Regions from separate parts of the Nocardiopsis coralliicola genome, predicted to be linked through region 2. Evidence: riboswitches for the same ligand, from Rfam matches in the RefSeq annotation. Region 2 holds a riboswitch; each other region holds the start of a gene.
What was found. A riboswitch is a leader RNA that binds a small molecule or an ion and turns the genes downstream of it on or off. The one in region 2 is predicted to bind cobalamin.
Positions count from the first base shown of each region.

Region 1: it holds a riboswitch for cobalamin, as region 2 does, so the genes downstream of both, ACYVGT_RS06370 (VWA domain-containing protein) here and ACYVGT_RS06705 (ribonucleoside-diphosphate reductase subunit alpha) in region 2, are expected to answer to the same signal.
Region 3: it holds a riboswitch for cobalamin, as region 2 does, so the genes downstream of both, cobN (cobaltochelatase subunit CobN) here and ACYVGT_RS06705 (ribonucleoside-diphosphate reductase subunit alpha) in region 2, are expected to answer to the same signal.

Region 1 is NZ_BAAGXT010000005.1:162,693-168,100, forward strand. Features, by position in the region: gene ACYVGT_RS06360 (hypothetical protein) at 1-76, shown strand, start outside; gene cbiE (precorrin-6y C5,15-methyltransferase (decarboxylating) subunit CbiE) at 155-1,351, opposite strand; cobalamin riboswitch at 1,620-1,755, shown strand; gene ACYVGT_RS06370 (VWA domain-containing protein) at 1,781-3,961, shown strand; gene cobO (cob(I)yrinic acid a,c-diamide adenosyltransferase) at 4,578-5,192, shown strand; gene ACYVGT_RS06380 (cobyrinate a,c-diamide synthase) at 5,186-5,408, shown strand, end outside.
Region 2 is NZ_BAAGXT010000006.1:2,735-8,142, reverse strand. Features, by position in the region: gene ACYVGT_RS06710 (ribonucleotide-diphosphate reductase subunit beta) at 1-381, opposite strand, end outside; gene ACYVGT_RS06705 (ribonucleoside-diphosphate reductase subunit alpha) at 492-3,014, opposite strand; cobalamin riboswitch at 3,147-3,397, opposite strand; gene ACYVGT_RS06700 (HAD family hydrolase) at 3,505-4,140, shown strand; gene ACYVGT_RS06695 (hypothetical protein) at 4,481-5,032, opposite strand; gene ACYVGT_RS06690 (NYN domain-containing protein) at 5,077-5,408, opposite strand, start outside.
Region 3 is NZ_BAAGXT010000005.1:175,987-181,394, reverse strand. Features, by position in the region: gene ACYVGT_RS06425 (ABC transporter substrate-binding protein) at 1-362, shown strand, start outside; gene ACYVGT_RS06420 (FecCD family ABC transporter permease) at 359-1,393, shown strand; gene ACYVGT_RS06415 (ABC transporter ATP-binding protein) at 1,390-2,241, shown strand; gene ACYVGT_RS06410 (SAM-dependent methyltransferase) at 2,397-3,263, shown strand; cobalamin riboswitch at 3,384-3,507, shown strand; gene cobN (cobaltochelatase subunit CobN) at 3,542-5,408, shown strand, end outside.

The DNA of each region.
Region 1 (5,408 bases), on a different contig from region 2:
CTACCGGCTCGCCTTCGCGATCACCGGCGCGGTCGCCGCCGCGGTTCTGGTCCTGGTCGGGGCCGCATCCCTCTGACCGGCCGCGCAGGCGCCAGGTCTAGGCGCGGTGGCCCCGGTGTCCTGGGCGCCGGCGGGAAGCGCCCGTCCAGCAGGGCTACCCCTTCACCCACGACCACTGCGTCACCGTCCGGGACGGCGTCCACCCGGTGAAGGCGCCGATGGGGGCGGTGGTTTCCACGGCGATGCGGGTGAGGTCGCCGCCGTGGCTCCGGAAGGCAGCGGCGAGGAGCTGTTCGGTTTCCAGGGTGACGCCGTGGACGACGAGGCGGCCGCCCGGAAGGAGCGCGTCCAGGCACGTGTCGAGGACGCCCGGGCGGGTGGCGCCGCCGCCGATGAAGACGGCGTCCGGGGCGGGGAGGTCCGGCAGCAAGCCGGGAGCCCGGCCCTGGACGACCTGGAGGCCGGGCACACCGAGGCGGCCCGCGTTGCGGGCGATGCGGGCGGCGCGGCCGGCGTCGGCCTCGACTGCCGTTGCCGTGCAGGCCGGGTGGGACCGCATCCACTCGATACCGACGGCGCCCGAGCCCGCGCCGATGTCCCACAGGTGGGCACCGGGCGCCGGCGCCAGCCGGGCCAGCGCCGAGGCGCGCAGGTCGCGTTTGGTCAGCTGCCCATCGTGCTCGAACGCGTCGTCCGGAAGCCCCGCCAGCAGTCCGTACGCCGGCGGCCCGGCACACTCCACCGCGAGCACGTGCAGTGCGGGCAGCTCCGGGGGCGCCGCAGCCCAGTCCGACGCGGTGCCCGACGTGCGCGACTCCCGGTCCGCACCCAGGTCGCCGAGTACCGTGAGCGTGCTTGCCCCGTAGCCCGCGGAGTCGAGCAGGCGGGCGACGCCGGCCGGGGTCGACGCGTCCGCGGACAGCACCAGCAGCCGGTGCCCCGGGGAAAGGTGCCGCAACACCAGGCGAGGGTCGCGTCCGACCAGGGTGACGACGGTGCAGCGCTCCGCCGGCCAGCGCATCCGCGCCCGCGCGAGCGCCACTGACGACAGGGCCGGCTCCACCTCGACGGCGTCCGGTCCGAGCAGGTCGATGAGCGCGGTCGCGATCCCCGACACCAGCGGGTCGCCCGAAGCCAGCGCGACCACGGAGCGCCCGTGCACCGCGCCGAGCAGGTGCGGCAGCCCTTCGCGCAGCGGTGACGGCCAGGGGCGCCGGTCCTGGCCGGGGGAGTCCGGCAGCATCGCCAAGTGGCGGCGGCCGCCCAGCACGGCACCGGCGCCGAGCACACGCCGGCGCAGCCGCTCGGGCAGGCCCGCCCAGCCGTCCGCTCCGATGCCGATCACGGTCACCGCGGCGTCCCCCGCTTCCGAGGAGTCTCCGGCTGCGGCAGGTCCGCGGCCGGGTTCCGGTGAGGTCCCCGCGGCGCACCCTGCGCTGCCGGCGCTGCCGCGAGCGTCCTGCGCCGCCCCGGCCTCCGCTGCTTCCTGCGTCTTTGCGGCGGCGTTCCCGGTGCCGCCGGCGGGGAGGGGAGGGCGCTGATCAGCCGTCATGGCCCTGACGTTATCGTGGCGGAGGCGTGGGGTGCCCCGATCGCCCACCTTTCGTACCGTCCCGGAGGACGGGCGGGAGATGCGGCGCGAAGGGGAGAATCTGGGAAGCCGGTGAGAGTCCGGCACAGGCCCGCTGCGGTGAACTGGGCCCCTTGACAGGGGACCCGGCCAGTCCGAAGACCGGCCCCGCGCCTGTTCCACCCATGGCGCAACGAGCGGGAGCCTCCCATGCCATTGCGGGCATCGCCCTATCCGTTTTCCGCGATCGTCGGCTGCGACACCGAGCCGCTCGACGACCTCGGCCTCTCCCTCGCCCTGACCAGTGTCTCCCCGGAGATCGGCGGCGTGCTGGTGCGCGGCGAGAAGGGCACCGCCAAGTCGACCGCGGCCCGCGCGCTCGCCCCTCTCCTCCCCGCCATCGGCGTCTACCAGGGCGACCGCTTCTCGGTGGACCCCGGCGACCCCGCCCAGACCTCGCCGGACGGCCCCTTCGAGCCCGGCACGCCGGTGGAGAGCCGGCCGGTGCGCCTGGTCGAACTTCCGGTCGGCGCCACCGAGGACCGCGTCCTCGGCTCCCTCCACCTCGAACAGGCCCTCTCCCGCGGCCAGGTCGCCTACGAGCCCGGCCTGCTCGCCAAAGCCCACCGCGGCCTGCTCTACGTCGACGAGGTCAACCTCCTCCACGACCACCTCGTGGACCTGCTTCTGGACGCCGCCGCGACCGGGCGCGCGTCGGTCGAGCGGGACGGCTTCTCCGTCGAGCACCCGGCGCGCTTCCAGCTCATCGGCACCATGAACCCCGAGGAGGGCGAGCTCCGCCCGCAGCTCCTCGACCGCTTCGGTCTCACCGTCGAGGTCGCCGCGCCGGCCGACCCGGCCGCGCGCGTCGAGGTGGTGCGGCGCCGGATGGCGTTCGACGCCGAGCCGGAGGCGTTCACCGAGCGCTACCGGCCGGCCGAGAAGGCGCTGGCCGAGCGGATCGCCGCCGCGCGGGACGCCGTGCGCACGGTCCGGCTGTCCGATGCCGCCCTCACCAAGATCGCCGAGGTATGCGCCGCGTTCGAGGTCGACGGGCTCCGCGCCGACCTCGTCACCGCCCGCACCGCTGTCGCGCACGCTGCCTGGGAGGGCCGCGGCGCCGTCACTCGTGCCGACATCCGCCGCGCCGCCCTGCTGGCTCTGCCGCACCGGCGCCGCCGCGCCCCGTTCGACGCCCCCGGCCTGGACGAGGAGCTGCTCGACCGCATCCTCGGCGACGACGAGCCCGAGCCCGACCCGCCGCAGCCCGAGCCGGAGCCCGACCGCCCGGACGGCGGCCCCGACGACTCAGCGCCGCCGGAGGCCCCGGAGGGCAGCGAGCAGGAGTCCTCGGACGGAGGCGAGGAGGACAGCGGCCCCCAGGCCCCGGCACCGGAGAACGGTCCCGGAGCGGACAACGACACCCCGCCCGACACCCCGTCCGGCGACACCTCCGAGCCCGAGGAGGAGGCCGGCCAGCAGCCCGCTCCCGGCGCGGCACCGGTCGCCGCGGAGAAGCCGTACCGCCCGCGCACCTTCACGGCGCGCGGCACCGGCGCCGGCGCTGACGGCCGCCGCAGTCGTGCCCGGGGCACCCGCGGGCGCCGGGTCGGCGCCGTGGAGCCCGGAGCCGGGAGCGGGTCGGCGATCCACCTGGTGGAGACGGTGCGCACCGCCGCGACGCGTCCGCGGGCCGGATCCGGCGGAGACACCGCCTCCGAGCCGGGCGGCGCCCCGGGCGGGCGGCCCCTGCAGATCCGGCCGGGCGACCTGCGGGTTGCCGTCCGCGAGGGGCAGGAGGCCAACCTCGTCCTGTTCTGCGTCGACGCTTCGGGCTCCATGGCCGCGCGCAAGCGCATGGCGGCGGTGAAGACCGCGGTCCTGTCGCTGCTGCTGGACGCCTACCGGCGGCGCGACAAGGTCGGCCTGGTCACCTTCCGCGGCAGCAGCGCCGAGCTGGCGCTGCCGCCGACCCGCTCGGTCGACATCGCCGCGGCCCGGCTCGACGCACTGCCCGCCGGCGGCCGAACGCCGGTCGCGGAGGGACTGCTGGAGTCGGCGCGGGTGCTGCGCCGCGAGCGGCTGCGCGACCCGCGGATGCGGCCGCTGCTGATCCTGGTCACCGACGGCAGGGCCACCGGCGGCCGCGGCGCCGTCGCCCGCGCGCTCCAGGCCGCCGACCACGTCGCGGGCATGGGCGTCACCTCGGTCGTCGTCGACGGCGAAGCCGGCCCGCTGCGGCTGGGCCTGGCCGCGAACCTGGCCACCCGCCTCGGCGCCGACCACCTCCCGGTCGCCGAGGTCGACGCTGCCGCGCTGGGCGCTGCCGTCCACCGCGGCACTGCCGCCGACCGCGCCGGCGGGCCGACGGCCATGGGCGGTGCGGCATGACCGTGCGGGCGGCGCGGCCACGGGTGTTCCCGGCTTCCGCGGCGGCTGTCCGCGCGGCGGTGCGGCGTTCCGCGGGCGGCGCGGTTCCCGAGACGCGCCGCCGGACCGCTGTCCCCGCCAGGCGCGGCGCGGCCGCGCCTGCCGTGCGGGTATCCGAGACCTCCGCGGCAGGTCACCGTGGAGCCGCAGAGGGCTCCCGCTTCCGTGCGGCTGCTGAGACGGAGAGGCCCTGGGGCGCCGGTGGCCGCGGGGTCGCGGTCGGAGAACGGTCGGCGTCCCCAGCAATCCAGGGCTGCTGCAGACCCCACGCAGGCATCAGCGGCCGAGCGGTGCCCGCCGGCGGCAGCGCCGATCTGCCGCGCCACCGCACCGCCGGCGATGGTCGGGCCCCGGATGCGCGTCCACCGGGCAGTCCCCGCGAACGTCCGGACGCCCGCGGCCTCGGGTCCGAGGCCCCAGGGCCGTCGAATCCCAGGGTGGCGCGAGGCGGGCCCGGGGCTCCCGAGCGCGGAGCGCCCGGCTGCGCGGGCGCCCGGTTCTCCGCCTCGAATCCGCTTCCGCACTCCTGCACACCCTCCGCACCACCGCGCCGAACACCGAAGGGCAGGGCCGCCTGATGCCGCAGGGACAGCCGAGCAGCGTTCCCGACGACGGGCTCACCACGCGGCAGCGGCGGAACCAGCCGCTGTTCGCCGTGCACACCGGGGACGGGAAGGGGAAGTCGACCGCCGCGTTCGGGCTCGCCCTGCGCGGATGGAACCAGGGGTGGCGGATCGGCGTGTTCCAGTTCGTCAAGTCCGCCAAGTGGCGCATCGGCGAGCAGACCGTGCTGGAGCGCCTCGGGAAGCTGCACGAGGAGACCGGCGAGGGCGGCCCGGTCGAGTGGCACAAGATGGGTTCCGGCTGGTCGTGGATCCGCAAGGAGGGCGCGGAGGAGGACCACGCGGCCGCCGCGGTCGAGGGCTGGGCCGAGGTCAAGCGGCGCCTCGCCGACGAGCGGCACGACCTGCTCATCCTCGACGAGTTCACCTACCCGATCGCGTGGGGCTGGGTGGACGCCGGCGAGGTGGCCGACACCATCGCCGCGCGCTCCGGCCGCCAGCACGTCGTGATCACCGGACGCCGCGCCGACGAGCGGCTTATTGACGCGGCCGACCTCGTCACCGAGATGACCAAGGTCAAGCACCCGATGGACGCCGGGAGGAAGGGCCAGCGGGGGATCGAGTGGTAGCCCGGCCCGCCTCCTCCGCAGCGCCGCACCCGCTCCCGCGGCTGATGATCGCGGCGCCGATGACGGGCCAGGGCAAGACGACCGTCGCGACCGGCCTGATGGCCGCGCTGCGCGCAGCGGGGCACACCGTCAGCGGCCACAAGGTCGGACCCGACTACATCGACCCCGGCTACCACGCCCTCGCCACCGGCCGACCGGGCCGCAACCTCGATCCGC
Region 2 (5,408 bases):
GAACGCCTGGCGCAGCAGGTACTGGCGGCACTCCGGGTTGGTGAGCTGCCGGTAGACGGCCAGCACGATGTTGTTGGCCACCAGCGACTCCGCGGTCGCGAAGAAGCCCAGGTTGCGCTTGAGCATGAGCCGCTCGTCCTCGGAGAGGCCGTCCGGAGACTTCCACAGCGCGATGTCGGCCTGCATGGACACCTCGGTCGGCATCCAGTGGTTGTTGCAGCCGGCCAGGTACTTGTCCCAGGCCCAGCGGTACTTGAGCGGGAGGAGCTGGTTGACGTCCGCGCGGGCGTTGATCATCGCCTTGTCGCCGACGTTCACGCGCGCCGCGTCGCGGTCGATCGCGCCGAGTCCGGTCGCGTCGGTCTCGGGGGCCGTCGTCATGGGTGGAACCGTCGTCTTTCCGAATCAGGTGCGGGTGTGCTCTGGGCGGGCAGCTGCGGCGCGAGCGGCCCGGGCGGTGCACGGCTGCGCACCGCCCGGGCCGCCGGGCCCTACTGGCAGGCTTCGCAGTCGGGGTCGTCGATGGAGCAGGCGGACGCCGCCTGGGGGTCGAGCTCGGGCGCGGACGACTCCGCCGGAGCCGCCGCGGGCCCCGCCGCCGCGCGCGGCGGCGGGGCGGCCGGAGCCGGAGCGGCGGATGCCGCCGGCGTCGCAGCGACCGCGTTCAGCCGGCCGTCGGTGCCCTTCAGCGTCGACTTCTCCACGTGCGTCGCGCTCTGCGAGCGCAGGTAGTAGGTGGTCTTGAGGCCCTTCCGCCACGCGCGCCGGTACAGCGCGTCCAGCTTCCTGCCGCTCGGCGCCGCCATGTAGAGGTTGAGCGACTGCGCCTGGTCGATCCACTTCTGCCGGCGCGCGGCGGCGTCGACGAGCCAGGCCGGGTCGAGCTCGAACGCCGTCGCGTAGAGCTCCTTCAGGTCGCCGGGCACCCGGTCGATCGGGCCGAGGCTGCCGTCGTACCGCTTGAGCTCGGCGACCATCGCACCGTCCCACAGGCCGCGCGCCTTCAGGTCGCGCACCAGGTAGGGGTTGACCACGGTGAAGTCGCCGGACATGTTCGATTTCACGAACAGGTTCCGGTAGATCGGCTCGATCGACTGGCCGACACCGGTGATGTTGGCGATGGTCGCGGTGGGCGCGATCGCCATCACGTTGGAGTTGCGCATGCCCTGCTCGCGCACTGCCGCGCGCAGCGCGTCCCAGTCGAGGCGGACGGTGTAGTCGGCCTCAAGGTCCCCGGTGCGCGCGTCGGCGACGAGGCGCTGGGAGTCGACCGGCAGCACGCCGCGGCTCCACAGCGAGCCGTCGAAGGAGGCGTAGGCGCCGCGCTCGGCGGCCAGGGCGGAGGACGCGGCGATCGCGTGGTAGCTGACCTGCTCCATCGACTCGTCCGCGAACTCGACCGCGGCCTGCGAGCCCATCGGCAGCCGCAGCTCGAACAGCGCGTCCTGGTAGCCCATGATCCCCAGGCCCACCGGGCGGTGGCGCATGTTGGCGCGCTCGGCCTCGGGGATCGTGTAGTAGTTCACGTCGATGACGTTGTCCAGCATCCGCACGGCCGTCGTGACCGTGCGCTGCAGCCGCTCGGTGTCGAGCTGCCCGCCGCGCACGTGCTGGGCGAGGTTGACGGAGCCGAGGTTGCAGACCGCCACCTCGTCGCCGGGCGAGGTGTTGAGCGTGATCTCGGTGCACAGGTTGGAGGAGTGCACGACCCCCTGGTGCTGCTGCGGCGACCGCAGGTTGCTGGGGTCCTTGAAGGTGATCCAGGGGTGCCCGGTCTCGAACAGCATGGTGAGCATCCGCCGCCACAGGTCGACGGCCCGCACCGTCCGGTACACCGCGATCTCGCCGGCCTCCGCGGCCCGCTCGTAGCGGGTGTAGCGGGCGGCGAACTCCGCCCCGTAGAGGTCGTGCAGGTCCGGCACCTCGTCCGGCGAGAACAGCGTCCACTTCGCGTCGGCCTCCACCCGCTGCATGAACAGGTCCGGCACCCAGTTCGCCGTGTTCATGTCATGCGTCCGCCGCCGCTCGTCCCCGGTGTTCTTCCGCAGGTCGAGGAACTCCTCGACGTCGATGTGCCACGTCTCCAGGTACGCGCACACCGCGCCCTTGCGGCGCCCGCCCTGGTTGACCGCCACCGCCGTGTCGTTGGCGACCTTCAGGAACGGGACGACTCCCTGGGACTGGCCGTTGGTGCCGCGGATGCGGGCGCCGATGCCGCGGACGGGGGTCCAGTCGTTGCCGAGGCCGCCGGAGTACTTGGAGAGCAGCGCGTTGTCGGAGATGCCCTTGAAGATGGCGGAGAGGTCGTCGTCGACGGTGGTGAGGAAGCAGGACGACAGCTGGGCGTGGCGGGTGCCGGCGTTGAAGAGGGTGGGGGTGGAGGCCATGAAGTCGAACGAGGAGAGCAGCTCGTAGAACTCGATCGCGCGGCCGTCGCGGTCGTCCTCGTTGAGTGCCAGTCCCATGGCGACGCGCATGAAGAACGCCTGCGGCAGCTCGTAGCGGGTGCCCTCGCTGTGCAGGAAGTAGCGGTCGTAGAGGGTCTGCAGGCCGAGGAAGGTGAACTGCAGGTCGCGCTCGGGGTGCAGGGCGGCACCGAGGCGCTCCAGGTCGAACTTCTGCAGCTCCGGGTCGAGCTGGCCGATCCGGACACCGGCGGCGACGTAGTCCGCCAGGTAGCCGGGGTAGCGCTCGGCCATCGCGGTCTGGCCGGCGCTGTCGGGGAAGCCGGAGACGAAGGACAGGGCTTCCCGGCGCAGCGTGCCGAGCAGGAGTCGGGCGGCGAGGTGGGAGTAGTCGGGGTCGTCTTCGACGTGGCTGCGGGCGGCCATGATCAGGGCGAGTTCGAGCTCGGCGTCGCTGATGCCGGGGAAGAGGCCGCGCTGGGCCTCGGCGATGACCGCATCGGCCGATACGCCGGCCAGCCCGGTACTCGCCTCGCGGACCTCGCTGCCGATCCGCGCGGACGGATCACCGGGTGCGTCCGCGGACGCGCTCGGAATGTCGAGGGTCATGCTCGCTCCAACCACCTAGTCGTCGACCGGAGGGGCCGCGAGCGGGCGCAACGGCGAAGCAGTCCGGACCGTGCGGGCACGGCCGGTTCCCCCGATGCACGACGCCCTCCCTCGAGGCCCCGTACTGCGTGCGCGCGGCGCACACCGATGGCAGGTCTTCGGACTCGCGGGCGTGGGACGGCCGAACCGTCCCGCCTCATCTCCGCCGCTTCCCAGGCGCCGTGCGCCCAGTGCTCTGGCGGATGTCGGAGCGCCGCCGCCACAAGGCGCCGGCGCGGCTTCCCGCTCACCGCTGCGGGGCAGTCCCGGACTCGCACCGGGTTCCCTCTCTCGTCGCTTCCGGGGGGCAGCCCCGGTCGCGAACCATCGGCGCAGCGATACTACATCTTGGGTATCCACTCCGCGAACACCGCAAGATCGTGGATTCTCACCGCGGCGCGGCGGCGTTGGGGATTGCCTCCGGGGCGGCCGGGCGCTAGGCTCCGCGGCGATGACGCGACTCCACATCTTCGACCTGGACGGCACCCTCCTGCACGGCACCACGGCGTCGCTCGAGATCGCCCGCGTCACTGGTACCACCCCGGCCCTCACTGTGCTGGAGCAGCGGTTGGCCGCCGGAGAGATCGATACCCGCGCCTTCTCCGCGGAGCTGTTCGGGATCTGGCGCGGCCTCACCGAGGAGCACGTGGCCGCGGCGTTCACGGCCGGGCCCTTCCTCGACGGCATCGCCGGGGTGTGCGCCGACATCCGCGACCGCGGCGAGCACTCCATGGTCATCACCATGTCGCCGGACTTCTACGCACGCCGCCTCACCGCGTTCGGCTTCGACACGGTCGCCGCGTCGGCCTTTCCCGGTCCGCCGTTCCCGGGGCCGCCGGCCCCGGGGGGCATCCTGCGCCCGGAGGACAAGGTGGACATCGCCGAGCGGTTCCGCCGCGCGGCGGGGATACCGCTCGCGGCGTGCACGGCCTACGGCGACTCGATGTCGGACGCGCCGCTGTTCCGGCACGTCCCCAGCTCGGTCGCGGTGAACGGGGACGACCACGTGGCAGGTCTGGCCACGGCGTCCTATCGGGGCCGCAGCCTCACCGAGGCGTACGCGCTCGGCCGCTCGCTGGCGGCCTAGGGCGCGTGGGGCAGGCGGCGTCCACCGCGAGCGGTACCGCCGGATGCCCCCGTCGCACGACCGGCGGGGAAGGCCAGGCGGGCGCTTTTCCTCCTCGCCTTCCCGGCTGAGGAGAACGCCGCGAGGGCGCGCCCGGGCGAGAAGAGCAGCAGGACAGTGAGCCACCCGACACCCCTGCCCCGGTAGCCGGGGCCGGGTGTCTTCCGGAAGCGGGCGTCCACCGCGTGCGGTGCTGCGGGCGCGCCGGCTCGGCGGGAGCCGGGGTGAATCCGTCGTTCCGCTCGGCCGCCGGTCGAGGACGCCGCAGCGGGGCGCGGGCCAGGGCGCAGCGCGGCCGGGCCTAGTCCAGCATCCGGTCCAGGGCGTCCTCGTCCAGACCCAGGTCGACCCGGATGCGGAAGCGGATCCGCAGCAGCTCCATCAGCAGGTCGTGCACGAACGGGGAGACGTCCTGGTGCCGGAAGCGCTCCACACCGAGCGTCGCCCACTCCTGCGCCGCCGCAAGGTCGCCGTGCGCCTGCAGGGTTTCGGTGATGTGGATGAAGGTGGGCAGGTTCCGCGGGCCCTCCCGGTGCAGCCGCGCCAGCTGCGCCTGCGCGTCGGGGCCGCGGTCGAGTTCGAGCAGCGCGCCGGCGAGGAGGGCGCGCGCGTCGATGATGGTGGTGCCGCCGTCGTCGATCGCCCGCTGGTAGGCGCCCGCCGCCCGCTCGGCCTCCTGGGCCATCTCCCACTGCTCGCCGGCGCGGACGAAGAGTTCGGCGCGGGAGATCTCGGAGTCGGCGTCCACCGCGTTGGCGAGCGCGAGTAGCTCTGCGGCGACCGCGGCGTGATCACCGGACTGCACGGCGCGGAATTCCAGGCGGTCCAGATCGGCCGTCGTCACCCGTGTCACTGCCAGCCTCCCTCGGTCCTCACCGCGCCCCGGCCGCCCGCGCGTCATTCGCGGGCGCGCCCGAGGGCGTCCCAGAATCCCCGCCGCAGCGCCTCGCGGACTTCGTCGCGGAGCAGGAAGTCGATCGGCAGTGTCGACCCCTGCAGGAGGCGCGCCTCCAGGTCGGACGGCATCCGCGGGCGGCGCGCCAGGACCGCCTCCACCCACAGGGCGGGGGCGTCGCGCGCGACGGACTCGGCGAAATCGTTCCCCTCGCGGAGCGCGACATTCACGGCATCGTCGAGTGTTCCAGCGGCGCCGCCCCCGGGGCGGCCGAAGTCGGCGCGGGGGACGGCGTCGGTGTAGGGCCCGTGCTGGACCCGTGGCCGGAGTCGGG
Region 3 (5,408 bases), on a different contig from region 2:
CCGAGTCGCCCTACCTGGCCGGCTGCTGCGGCGCGCCGGGCGCGATCACCCGCGCACTCGGCGCCGACAACGCCTTCGACGACACGACGGACGAGTGGCCGCAGATCAACTGGGAGACGGTGGCCGACCGCGACCCCGAAGTGATCGTGCTCGGCGACCTGACCCGCAACTCCGAGACCGCCGAGAGCGCCGCGGCGAAAATCGACTTCCTGGAGTCCAACGCCGCCACTCGCGACCTCACCGCGGTGCGCGAAGAGCGCTACATCCTGCTCAGCGGGCAGGCGATGAACCCCTCCTACCGCACGGTCGAGGGCGTCGAGCAGGTCGCCGAGGGCCTGCGCGGCCTCGACGCCGGGAAGTGAGCCGCACCCGCACCGCGTCCGGGACACGCACCGCACTGCTCGCCGCCGCCGGGCTGGCGCTGCTCGCGCTCTCGTGCGCGTTCGCGGTCACCATCGGCCCGGCCGACATCACCACCGCCGAGGTGCTGCGGTCGGCCGCGGCGCGGCTCGGCATCGGCGCGACCCCGCTGTCGGCGCTGCACGACGCGATCGTGTGGGACCTGCGCCTGCCGCGGACGATCCTCGCCGCCGTGTGCGGAGCGGGCCTCGCGGTGTGCGGCGCGGTGATGCAGTCGCTCCTGCGCAACCCGCTGGCCGACCCGTTCGTACTGGGCGTCTCCTCGGGTGCCTCCACCGGGGCGGTCACCGTGATCGTGCTCGGCTGGGGCGCCGGGGCAGTATCACTCTCCATGGGGGCGTTCGTCGGCGCGATGCTCTCGTTCGGCATGACGGTGCTGCTGGCCCAGACGCTGGGCGCCACGATAGACCGCGTCGTCCTCTCCGGTGTCGCCGCGATGCAGCTCTTCTCCGCGCTGACCTCCTTCATCGTGCTGAACTCGGCCGACTCCGACACCACCCGCGCCGTGCTGTTCTGGCTGCTCGGCTCGCTCAGCGGCGCCACCTGGGCCGACGTGGTGCTGTGCGCCGCCGTGCTGGCCGGCGTGCTGGCGGTCTGCTTCGGCCACGCCACGGTGCTGGACGCGTTCGCGTTCGGCGAGGAAGCCGCGGCCGCGCTCGGCGTGCGCGTCGCCCGCGCTCGCCTGCTGCTGCTCATCGCGACCGCGCTGCTCACCGCGGCGCTGGTCAGTTCGGCGGGCGCCATCGGCTTCGTCGGGCTCGTGCTGCCGCACGCCACCCGTGCCCTCACCGGCTCGGGCCACGCCCGGCTGCTGCCGATCGCCGCGCTGGCCGGCGCCGTGTTCCTCGTCTGGGTGGACACGGTGGCGCGCACCGCGCTCGATCCGCAGGAGATCCCGGTCGGCGTGATGACCTCCCTCATCGGCGTGCCCGCCTTCATCGCCGTGCTCTACCGGTCCCGGAGGATGACATGACCCGGCACGAGTCCGCTCCCCATTCCGCAGCGCCCCCCGGTGCACCCCCGCCGGAAGCCGCCGGGCAGGGGCTCCGCGCCGACCGGGTCGAACGGAGCATCGGCAGCGCGCGGATCCTGGACGGGGTGACGCTCGCGCCCCGGCCGGGCGAAACGGTCGGCCTGCTGGGCCCGAACGGGTCCGGGAAGTCGACGCTGCTCCGCGCACTGTCCGGGGTGCTCGCGCCGTCCGGCGGCGCGGTACTGCTCGACGGCACCCCGCTCGCCCGGGTCCCGCGGCGCGCGGCCGCCCGCCGCATCGCCGCGGTCGAGCAGGTGGCGCACACGCAGACCGAGCTGACGGTGCGCGAGGTGGTCGCCCTCGGCCGGACACCGCACCGGCGCGCCTGGACGCCGCAGTCGAAGGCGGACAGCGCGGCGGTCGCCGCGGCCCTGGAGCGGACCGGGCTGGCCGAGCTGGCGGCGCGGTCCTGGCACACGCTGTCCGGCGGGGAGCGGCAGCGGGCGCAGATCGCGCGGGCGCTGGCCCAGGAGCCGGGCGAGCTGCTTCTCGACGAGCCGACCAACCACCTCGACATCCAGTACCAGATCGACCTGATGGAGCTCGTCGTGAGCCTGCCGGTCACCACCGTGATCGCCATGCACGACCTGAACCTGGCGGCGATGTACTGCGACCGGCTGGTCCTGCTCCGCCGCGGCACGGCCGTCGCCGAAGGCACCCCGGCGGAGGTCCTCACCCCCGCCACGATCCAGGCTGTCTACGGCGTCGCCGCCGAGGTCGCCCCGGGCCCCGGCCACCCGGTCATCCGCTTCCTCCGCCCGGGTTCCCCGGAAACCCCGGACGGGTAGCGCGGCCGCGGCGGGCGCCGGCGCCTATGCTCGGCCGCGAAGGCGGGAACCTCTGCCACTGCGGGCTTTCGGGGGAGGCCGGATCCACCGGGCCCGTCCGGCGGCAGGGCCCCGCTTCCGGACCTGACGGCGCGACGTACCGAGTGAGGACCCCCATGGCAGACGGCACGACCCCCACTGGACAGGACGGCCTCACGGAGGGCGCGCCGCCCTTCCAGCCGGCCGCGGCGCAGTCGTCGCCCGCCGAGCCGGCGATCGACACCTCGGTGCCGCACTCCGCGCGGATCTGGAACTACTGGATGGGCGGCAAGGACAACTACCCGATCGACCGGGAGGTCGGCGACCAGGTCGCTGCGTCGTTCCCGGAGATCACCGCGCTGGCGCGGGCCGGCCGCTCCTTCCTCGTCCGGGTGGTGCGCTACCTGGCCCAGGAGGCGGGCATCCGGCAGTTCCTCGACGTCGGAACCGGGATGCCGACGCTGAACAACACGCACGAGGTCGCCCAGTCGCTCGCACCGGACTCGCGCGTGGTCTACGTGGACAACGACCCGCTGGTGCTCGCGCACGCGCGCGCCCTGCTCGCGGGCAGCCCGGAGGGGGCGACCGCCTACCTCGACGCCGACCTGCGCGACCCCGACACCATCCTGGCCCGCGCGGCGGAGACGCTGGACTTCGACCGCCCCGTCGCGCTGCTCCTCCTCGGAATCCTGGGCCACCTGCCCGACGGCGACGTGCTGCCCACCGTGCGCCGGCTCGTCGGCGCCCTTCCGCCCGGCAGCTACCTGGCCGTCTACGACGGAACCAACACCAGTCCCGCCTACAACGCCGCGATGGAGCACGGCAACGCCCAGGGCGGCCTCCCCTACCTGCTGCGCTCGCCGGAGGACATCGCCGCGCGCTTCGACGGACTGGAGCTGGTCGAACCCGGCATCGTGCCGCTCCCGCTGTGGCGGCCGGAGCCGACCGAGGTGGGCGCGCCGGGCGGCATGGACCAGTACGGCGGGGTGGGCCGCAAGCGCTGAGCACCTCCGGCGGGGGGGGGGGCGGCGCGGCGCCGCACACTGCCGCAGCACGCGGGCGGCGCGGTGCCGGCCGCGCCGACGCGGGCCCCCGCGTGGAGCGCGGCAGGACGGGGCCCCTAGGGTGGAGCCTCTGTCCGCGGTTGCAGGAACCCGGTGCGATTCCGGGGCGGTTCCGCCACTGTGACGCCCGTCCGAAAGCTCGGCGCGGGTGCAGCCAGACACTGGCCGCGGCAGTCCGACCGCCGATGGGGCGAGAACCCCGAGGAAGGAACGCCGCCATGACGGCGCGGATCGCGCTGCTGTCCACGTCCGACACCGACCTGCTGTCCGCACGCGGCAGCGGTGCCGGCTACACGTGGGCCAACCCCTCCCGTACTTCCGACGCGGCCCTGCACGCCGCCGTCGAGGGCGCCGACCTCGTCGTGGTCCGCCTCCTCGGATCGCCGCACGACCTGTGGCCCGGGCTCGCCCGGGTGCGCGAGCGCGGCACCCCGCTCGTCGTCCTCAGCGGCGAGCAGCAGCCCAGCGCTGAGCTGATGGAGCACTCCACCGTGCCCATCGGCGTGGCCACCGACGCGCACCGCTACCTCACCGAGGGCGGTCCGGCGAACCTGGCGCGGCTGCACGGGTTCCTCTCCGACACCGTGCTGCTCACCGGCGACGGCTTCGAGCCGCCGCTGGAGCTGCCGCAGTGGGGCTTCGCCGAACGCAATGCGCCCGCGGCGGACGGGCTGGCGCGGATCGGCATCGTCTACTACCGGGCGCACGAGGCCGGCGGCAACGCCGCGTTCGCGCACACGCTGGCCGACGCCATCGACGCCACCGGCACGGCGACCGGCGTCCCGGTGTTCGCCGGATCGCTGCGCTCCGCCCCCGACGAGCTGTACACCGCGCTGGGCCGGTTCGACGCCCTGATCGTCACCGTGCTGGCCGCCGGCGGCAGTGCGCCCGCCACGGCGAGCGCCGGCGGCGACGACGAGTCCTGGGACGTGGAGCGGATGGCCGCGCTCGGCATCCCCGTCATCCAGGGCCTCTCGCTGACCAGCTCGCGCGCGGAGTGGGAGGCCAACGACGAGGGCACCACGCCGCTCGACTCGGCCAACCAGATCGCCATCCCCGAGTTCGACGGCCGGATCATCACCGTCCCGTTCTCCTTCAAGGAGGTCGACGAGGACGGCCTGCCGCGCTACGTCGCCGACCCCGAGCGCTGCGCCCGGCTCGCCGGCATCGCCGCCGCGCACGCCCGCCTCTCCCGCATCCCCGCCGCGGAGAAGCGGATCGCGGTGGTGCTGTCGGCCTATCCCACCAAGCACTCCCGCATCGGCAACGCGGTCGGCCTGGACACGCCCCGGTCGATGGTGCGGCTGCTGCGCCGGCTCCGCGCCGAGGGCTATGACCTGGGCGGCGATGACGCGCTGCCCGGCCTGGACCTGCCGGACGAGGCCGAGGCGGCCGACGCCCTCATGCACGCGCTCATCGCGGCCGGCGGCCAGGACGAGGAGTGGCTGACCGACGGCCAGCTCACCGACGCCCACGTCCGCATCACCGGCGAGGAGTACGCTGCCTGGACCGCCGGCCTCGACCCGGCGCTCACCGGCGCGATCGAGGAGGCGTGGGGGCCCGCGCCCGGGAAGCTGTACGTCAACGACGCGGGCGAGCTGGTGCTGGCGGCCATGCGCGCCGGCAACGTCGTCGTGCTGGTGCAGCCGCCGCGCGGCTTCGGCGAGAACCCGATCGCGATCTACCACGACCCCGAGCTCGCGCCGAGCCACCACTACCTGGCCGCCTACCGGTGGCTGGAGCAGGGCTTCGGCGCGCACGCCGTCGTGCACCTGGGCAAGCACGGCTCGCTGGAGTGGCTGCCCGGCAAGAACGCGGCGCTCTCGGCGGCGTGCGCGACCGACGCGGTCCTCGGCAACCTGCCGCTCGTCTACCCGTTCCTGGTGAACGACCCGGGCGAGGGCGCGCAGGCGAAGCGGCGGGCGCACGCCGTCGTCGTCGACCACCTCATCCCGCCGATGGCGCGCGCCGAGAGCTACGGCGACATCGCGCGGCTGGAGCAGCTCCTCGACGAGCACGCCAACATCGCGGCGATGGACCCGGCGAAGCTGCCGGCGGTGCGCGGCGAGATCTGGGCGCTGATGC